DNA from 2 places in the Mycobacterium sp. PTI7 genome. Region 1 is predicted to be linked to the other one. Evidence: riboswitches for the same ligand, from Rfam matches in the RefSeq annotation. Region 1 holds a riboswitch; the other holds the start of a gene.
The links. Region 1 has a riboswitch for thiamine pyrophosphate ahead of thiC (phosphomethylpyrimidine synthase ThiC). Riboswitches for the same ligand answer to the same signal wherever they lie in the genome.
Positions count from the first base shown of each region.

Region 2: it holds a riboswitch for thiamine pyrophosphate, as region 1 does, so the genes downstream of both, AC1MEY_RS17360 (ECF transporter S component) here and thiC (phosphomethylpyrimidine synthase ThiC) in region 1, are expected to answer to the same signal.

Region 1 is NZ_CM155252.1:5,578,589-5,581,979, reverse strand. Features, by position in the region: gene AC1MEY_RS26800 (MFS transporter) at 1-1,496, opposite strand, end outside; TPP riboswitch at 1,648-1,759, shown strand; gene thiC (phosphomethylpyrimidine synthase ThiC) at 1,752-3,338, shown strand; gene thiD (bifunctional hydroxymethylpyrimidine kinase/phosphomethylpyrimidine kinase) at 3,335-3,391, shown strand, end outside.
Region 2 is NZ_CM155252.1:3,617,119-3,620,509, forward strand. Features, by position in the region: gene AC1MEY_RS17350 (energy-coupling factor transporter transmembrane component T family protein) at 1-86, opposite strand, end outside; gene AC1MEY_RS17355 (ABC transporter ATP-binding protein) at 83-1,555, opposite strand; gene AC1MEY_RS17360 (ECF transporter S component) at 1,552-2,187, opposite strand; TPP riboswitch at 2,179-2,288, opposite strand; gene AC1MEY_RS17365 (ATP-dependent DNA ligase) at 2,333-3,391, opposite strand, start outside.

The DNA of each region.
Region 1 (3,391 bases):
ACGGGCGGCAGGTTGGCGACGTCCTGCGCCACGTCGGCGGAGACGCCCTGCGCTCGGAGGCCGGTACTCATCGCGGAGGGCAACGAGTGCGCCAGTCCGACGATCATCAGCGAGAAGAAGATGCCGATCGACAGCGACGAGCCGGCGTTGAAGAACGTGGCGCGTACGCCGGAGGCCGCGCCGCGCTGTGCGGCAGGGACGCTGGACATGATGGCCGCGGTGTTCGGTGCGGTGAAGATGCCGCCGCCGAGGCCGTTGAGGAAGACCAGCGTCGCGAACATCCAGTAGTCGAAGTTCACCGGAATCAGTAGCAGCGCAATGAAGGACGCCGCCATCAGCACCATTCCGCCGACGGTGAAGGGGCGCGCACCGAAGCGGTCGGACAGCGATCCCGCGATGGGCCCGGCGATCAGGAAGCCGACGGTCACCGGCAGCAGGTAGATGCCCGCCCACAGCGGGGTGGACTCGAAGCTGTACCCGTGCAACGGAAGCCAGATCCCCTGCAGCCAGATGATCAGCATGAACTGCAGGCCGCCGCGGCCCACCGACGACATCAGGCCGGCGAGGTTGCCCATGCCGAAGGACGTGGACCGGAACAGCCGCATGTCCACCATCGGCGAGTCGACGCGCAGTTCGACGATCACGAAAGCGATGAGCGCGAGCAGGCCGAAGCCGATGGCGCCCAACACCCACGGGCTCGTCCACCCCGTGCTTGAATCCCCGTAGGGCTGAATGCCGTACGTGATCCCGATGAGCAACACCGTGAGGCCGACGCCGAACGTCAGCGTGCCCGCCCAGTCCAGCCGGCCGGGGGTGCGCACGCCCAGTTCGCGCAGTGAGCGGATGCTCCAGATGGTGCCGAGGATGCCGATCGGCACGCCGACCCAGAAGATGGCCTTCCAGTGCCACTCGGACAGGAAGCCGCCGATCAGCAGGCCGAGGAACGACCCCGCGACCGCCGACACCATGTTCACGCCCAGCGCCATGCCGCGCTGGTTGGACGGGAAGGCGTCGGTGAGGATCGCCGACGACGACGCCATCAGCATGGCGCCGCCGACGCCCTGCACCACGCGCCACCCGATCAGCCAGACGGCGCCGCCGCCCAGATGGAAGGGGTCGAAGGACAGCGCGACGGCCGCCACGGTGAACACGACGAAGCCCAGGTTGTAGATCTTGACCCGGCCGAACATGTCTCCGAGTCGCCCGAACGGCACCACCAGGACGGCCGTGACCACCAGGTAGCCCATCAGCATCCACAGCAGGTAGCTGACGTTGCCGGGGGCCAGCGGGTTGAGGCCGATGCCGCGGAAGATGGCGGGCAGCGAGATCAGCACGATGGACGCGTTGATGGTGGCGAGCAGCGTGCCCAACGTGGTGTTGGACAACACGATCCACTTGTAGTGCGGGTGTTCGTGATCCATCCGGGTGCGTCGCCGCGCCGTCTCGACGACGCCTTCGTCTGTCGCCGCGGGACGCACTGTGGGGTTCGTCGTCATCTCGACCTCGATCGCCTGGGAGCTGTCGCGGGCGGCCCTGCCCGAAAACACATACGTTAGCTATGCAAACGATCTCCGGTCAATTTCATTCCCCGACCCGTGGACGAGCGACGCTCGAGACCGTGCGGTAGCTTGGGCCGCGCACGTCGAAACACGTCCGCGCGGGAGTGCACACCTGAGTGCGCTGAGAGGACGGCTACGGGCCGTCGACCGTATGAACCTGACCGGGTAATGCCGGCGTAGGGAGCTTCTGAGATGACTGCTGTGTCCGATTCCGTTTCCGTCACCACCGGCCCCATCACGGGCAGTTCGAAGGTCTACCGCGAGCTGCCCGACGGCGCGCGGGTGCCGTTCCGCCGGGTGCACCTGACCACCGGTGACCACCTCGACCTGTACGACACGTCCGGCCCGTACACCGACGACACCGCGGCGATCGACCTCGCCGACGGCCTGCCCGCCCGGCCCGGCGTCGTGCGCGACCGCGGCACCCAGTTGCAGCGCGCCCGCGCCGGCGAGATCACCGCGGAGATGGCCTTCATCGCCGAGCGCGAGGGACTGCCCGCCGAGCTGGTCCGCGACGAGGTCGCCCGCGGCCGGGCGGTGATCCCGGCCAATCACAACCATCCCGAGAGCGAGCCGATGATCATCGGCAAGGCGTTCGCGGTGAAGGTGAACGCCAACATCGGCAATTCGGCGGTCACCTCCTCGGTGGCCGAGGAGGTCGACAAGATGGTGTGGGCCACCCGCTGGGGCGCCGACACGATCATGGACCTGTCCACCGGCCGCGACATCCACCTGACCCGCGAGTGGATCCTGCGCAACTCCCCCGTCCCGGTCGGCACCGTGCCGATGTACCAGGCGCTGGAGAAGGTCGACGGCGATCCCACCCGTCTGACGTGGGAGATCTACCGCGACACCGTGATCGAGCAGTGCGAGCAGGGTGTCGACTACATGACCGTGCACGCCGGGGTGCTGCTGCGCTACATCCCGCTGACCGTCGGCCGGGTCACCGGCATCGTGTCCCGGGGCGGCTCGATCATGGCCGCGTGGATGCTCGCCCGGCACACCGAGTCGTTCCTGTACACGCACTTCGCCGAGCTGTGCGAGATCCTCGCCCGCTACGACGTGACGTTCTCGCTGGGCGACGGGTTGCGGCCCGGGTCGATCGCCGACGCCAACGACGAGGCGCAGTTCGCCGAACTCCGCACCCTCGGCGAGCTGACGAAGATCGCGAAAGCCCATGGCGTGCAGGTGATGATCGAGGGCCCCGGCCACGTCCCGATGCAGAAGATCGTCGAGAACGTCCGCCTCGAGGAGGAACTCTGCGAGGAGGCGCCGTTCTACACGCTGGGCCCGCTGACCACCGACATCGCGCCGGCCTACGACCACATCACGTCCGCGATCGGGGCGGCGATCATCGCCCAGGCCGGCACCGCGATGCTCTGCTACGTCACGCCCAAGGAGCACCTCGGTCTGCCCGACCGCAGCGACGTGAAGACCGGCGTCATCACCTACAAGATCGCCGCGCACGCCGCCGATCTCGCCAAGGCCCACCCGCGCGCCCAGGAACGCGACGACGCCCTGTCCACGGCGCGCTTCGAATTCCGCTGGCACGACCAGTTCGCGCTGTCCCTCGACCCCGACACCGCCCGTGAGTTCCACGACGAGACGCTTCCCGCGGCGCCGGCCAAGACCGCCCACTTCTGCTCCATGTGCGGGCCGAAGTTCTGCTCGATGCGGATCAGCCACGACGTCCGCGACGCCTACGAGAAGGGCATGGCGGACAAATCCCAGGAGTTCGCCGACAACGGCAACCGCGTCTATCTACCCTTGACCACGTGAACTACCTCCCGCTGACCCCGCCGGGCCAGACCCCGACCCGGGTGATGACCATT
Region 2 (3,391 bases), 2.0 Mb from region 1:
ACTGCGATGACGAGTGCGGCCGCAAGCTTCGCCACCGGGTTGATCGCCGCGAGTCGGGTGGCCGGCGCGTCGGTCGGGGTGGTCAGCACGGGGCGTCCGCGACGGTCTCGGATCGCCACGCGGGCAGCTCGACCCGTCGGTCGGCGAGCAATCCGGCGAACTCGAGGTCGTGGGTGACGGCCACGACCGCGGCGCCGTCGTCGGCGATCCCGGCCAGGAGGCGCACCAGCTCCTCCCACGTGTTGCGGTCCTGTCCGAAGGTGGGCTCGTCGAGGATGATCAAGTCGGGGGCGGTGGCGAGGACGGTCGCCACCGACAGGCGGCGCTGCTCGCCGCCGGACAGGGTGTAGGGGTTGACGTCCGCCACGTGGGTGAGGCGCAATCGCTCCAGCATCGAGTCGACGGCGTCGTCGATCGCGGCCCGGTCCCGTTTCAGCGCCCGCGGACCCAGCGTCAGCTCGTCCCGCACGGTCGCGGTGAGGAACTGGTGCTCGGGGTTCTGGAACACGCTGCCGATGCGGGTGAGCAGTTCCCGGGACTTCCACGTGATCGGCTCGCGGCGGCGGCCCGCGGGCGCGAATCCCTCGGCGGCGGTGAGCCGTCCGGCCCGCGGCGGCAGGAGTCCACCGAGGGTGAGCGCCAGCGCCGACTTGCCTGCGCCGTTGGGGCCGGTGACGGCGGTGACGGTGCCGCGGTCGAGTGTGAAGGTGAGCGCGTCGGAGCGGTCCGCCGCGCGGTGGCCGACGGACAGATCGGCCGCGGCGAGCAGCGGGCCACCGGCCGGTGCGCGTCGGCGGGTGATCGACGGCAGCCCGGTCCCCGGCACCCAGACGCCGGCCCGCCGCAGCATGTCGCGTTCGCGTCGGAGCACGTCCCCGGGCGACCCGTCCGCGACCACCTGGCCCGAGTCACCCAGCACGACGACGCGATCGACCACGGGAAGCCAGGTGGCCGTGCGGTGTTCGATCACGATCAGGGTCGCGCCGGTGTCCGCGACCGCGGCGGCGACGGCGTCGCGCACCTCGAGGACACCCGCCGGATCGAGGTTCGCGGTGGGCTCGTCCAGCAGTATCAGCCCGGGGTTCATCGCGAGCACGCCGGCAAGTGCCAGCCGCTGCTGCTGACCGCCGGAGAGCGCCGACGTGTCGCGCGACAGCGGGAGGTCCAGGCCCACGGCGGCCAGTGCCCGCCGCACCCGCGGCCAGATCGCACTGCGCTCGACGGCGAAGTTCTCCATGCCGAACGCCACGTCGTCACCGACGCGCGACAGGATCACCTGCGAGTCGGGGTTCTGCAGCACCATGCCGATGCGGCTGCGACGGGAGGCCGGCGGTACGCCGTCGACGAGGAGGCGGCCTCCCTCGTCGCCGTCCTCGTTGCTGTCGAGCAGACCCGCGAGTCCCTGCAGCAGAGTCGACTTGCCCGAACCGCTGGCACCGAGGAGCAATACCCGTTCGCCCGGCTCGACGCTGAGGTCGAGACCGTTCAGCGCCCATGCCGTGCGTCCGGCGTGCCGCCAGCGCCAGTCCTGCGCGGCAACGGCGACGCCGTTCACCGTGGCACGTCGTGCCGCGACCCCACTCTGCCGGACGGGAATCGTGACAGGGCACCGGTCTTCGCCAGACCGCGGACGACGAACCACGACAGGGCGCCCGCGATCACGGCGCCCGACACGATCGCCGACACGACGTAGATCGCCGAGAACGTCGCCGCCGATCCGGGATACCAGAGGATCAGGTCGTTGACCGCCAGCGCGAGACCGGCCACCGCACCCGAGAGCACGGCGACCGGCAGGTTCCACGCGCGGTACAGGAAGATCGCGAACACCAGCTCGGCGGCCAGGCCCTGCACCAGTCCGGACTCGAGGGTGAGCACGCCCCACTGATTGCCGACCAGCGCGGAGACGGTGGCCGCGACCAGTTCGCCGTAGAGCGCGGCGCCGGGCTTGCGGATCACCAGGGCGGTCAGGACGCCGGCGAACAGCCAGCCGCCGCCGAGCAGCGCCTGCAGGCCGGGCAGCACCGCGCCGAGCGGGGCGCTGATGGGGTTGGAGGCAATGTTCCAGAGCACGAACACCAGCCCGGCCGCGACGGCCAGCACACTGGCCACGACGATGTCGACGACGCGCCATCGGTACGTCCGCCGCGGGCTTCCGGTGGGCTGCTGGGACACGGTATCGGTACTCATCGCTTCACTCCCTACGCCGGCATTACCCGGTCAGGTTCGTACGGTCGACGGCGCCAGCCGTCCTCTCAGCGCACTTGGCGTGCACTCCCGTGTGGGTCGTCCTCAATGTAACCCCAGCGCAGCCGGGGTGCGACGTCCGGGGCCATCACTCCCACACCACCTCGTCAGGCGACTTGTCCGGCCGCAGCCCCCGCCAACTCGGCTGACGCAGCCGGCCGTCCGACGTCCGCTCACTGAAGCGCACCTCGCCCACCAGTTCCGGGCGGACGAACGTGACGCCCTTGGCGTCGGGCCCGGTGAGGCGCGTCGTGAACGGTGAATCGTCGGTCTTCAGCGGCGCGAGCGTCTTCTTCAGGTTGGCCAGGTCCTTGTCGGTGAAGCCCGTGCCGACGCGGCCGGCGAAGGTCAGGCCGTCGCCCTCGGGGACCCCGATCAGCAGGGCGCCGATGCCGCTGGTGCGTCCGCCCTCACCGGCCCGCCAGCCGCCGATCACGATCTCCTGTGTGAGCCACAGCTTGTCCTTGATCCAGGACTGCGAGCGGCGGCCCGGCTGATAGGTGGAGTCCCGCTTCTTGGCGACCACGCCCTCCCAGCGTTGCGCTCGGGCATGCTCCAGCGCGTCGGGACCGTCGCCGGGTAGCTGGTCGGGCACGATCAGACCGCCCGCCTCGGCCAGTGTCTCCAGGATCCGACGTCGATCGGAGTACTTGGCGCGCAACAGGCTTCGACCGTCGAGGGACAGCACGTCGAACGCCCAGAACTCGACGCGGGTGGACGTGGCGCGGTTCTGCATCAGCCCGAAGCTCGGCACGCCGTTCTCGTCGAGGGCTACTGCCTCACCGTCGAGGATCACGTGGTGGTCGGCCAGGTCGGCGGCGAGCGCGCGCAACTGCGGGTACTCCCCGGTGACGTCGCGGCCGCTGCGCGACCGTAGTCGCAGCTCACCGTGATCGGCGTCGACGAGCAGCCGATAGCCGTCCCACTTGCCCTCGAACGCCCACACCACCTTCGTGAGCTTCGACACCGAACCATGTGTCGCCAGCATGGGTTTGACATCCTCGGGCGTCGGCTGGGGCTGCTCCTTCATGCGGTGCGCCAGCCAGTTCTTGCCACCGGTCTGGATGAGCGCGTACCGGCCCTCGATCTTCGAGCCGTGCAGCGTGACGATCACCTCGCCGCCCTTGTCCGGTCCGTCGGGTGGGTT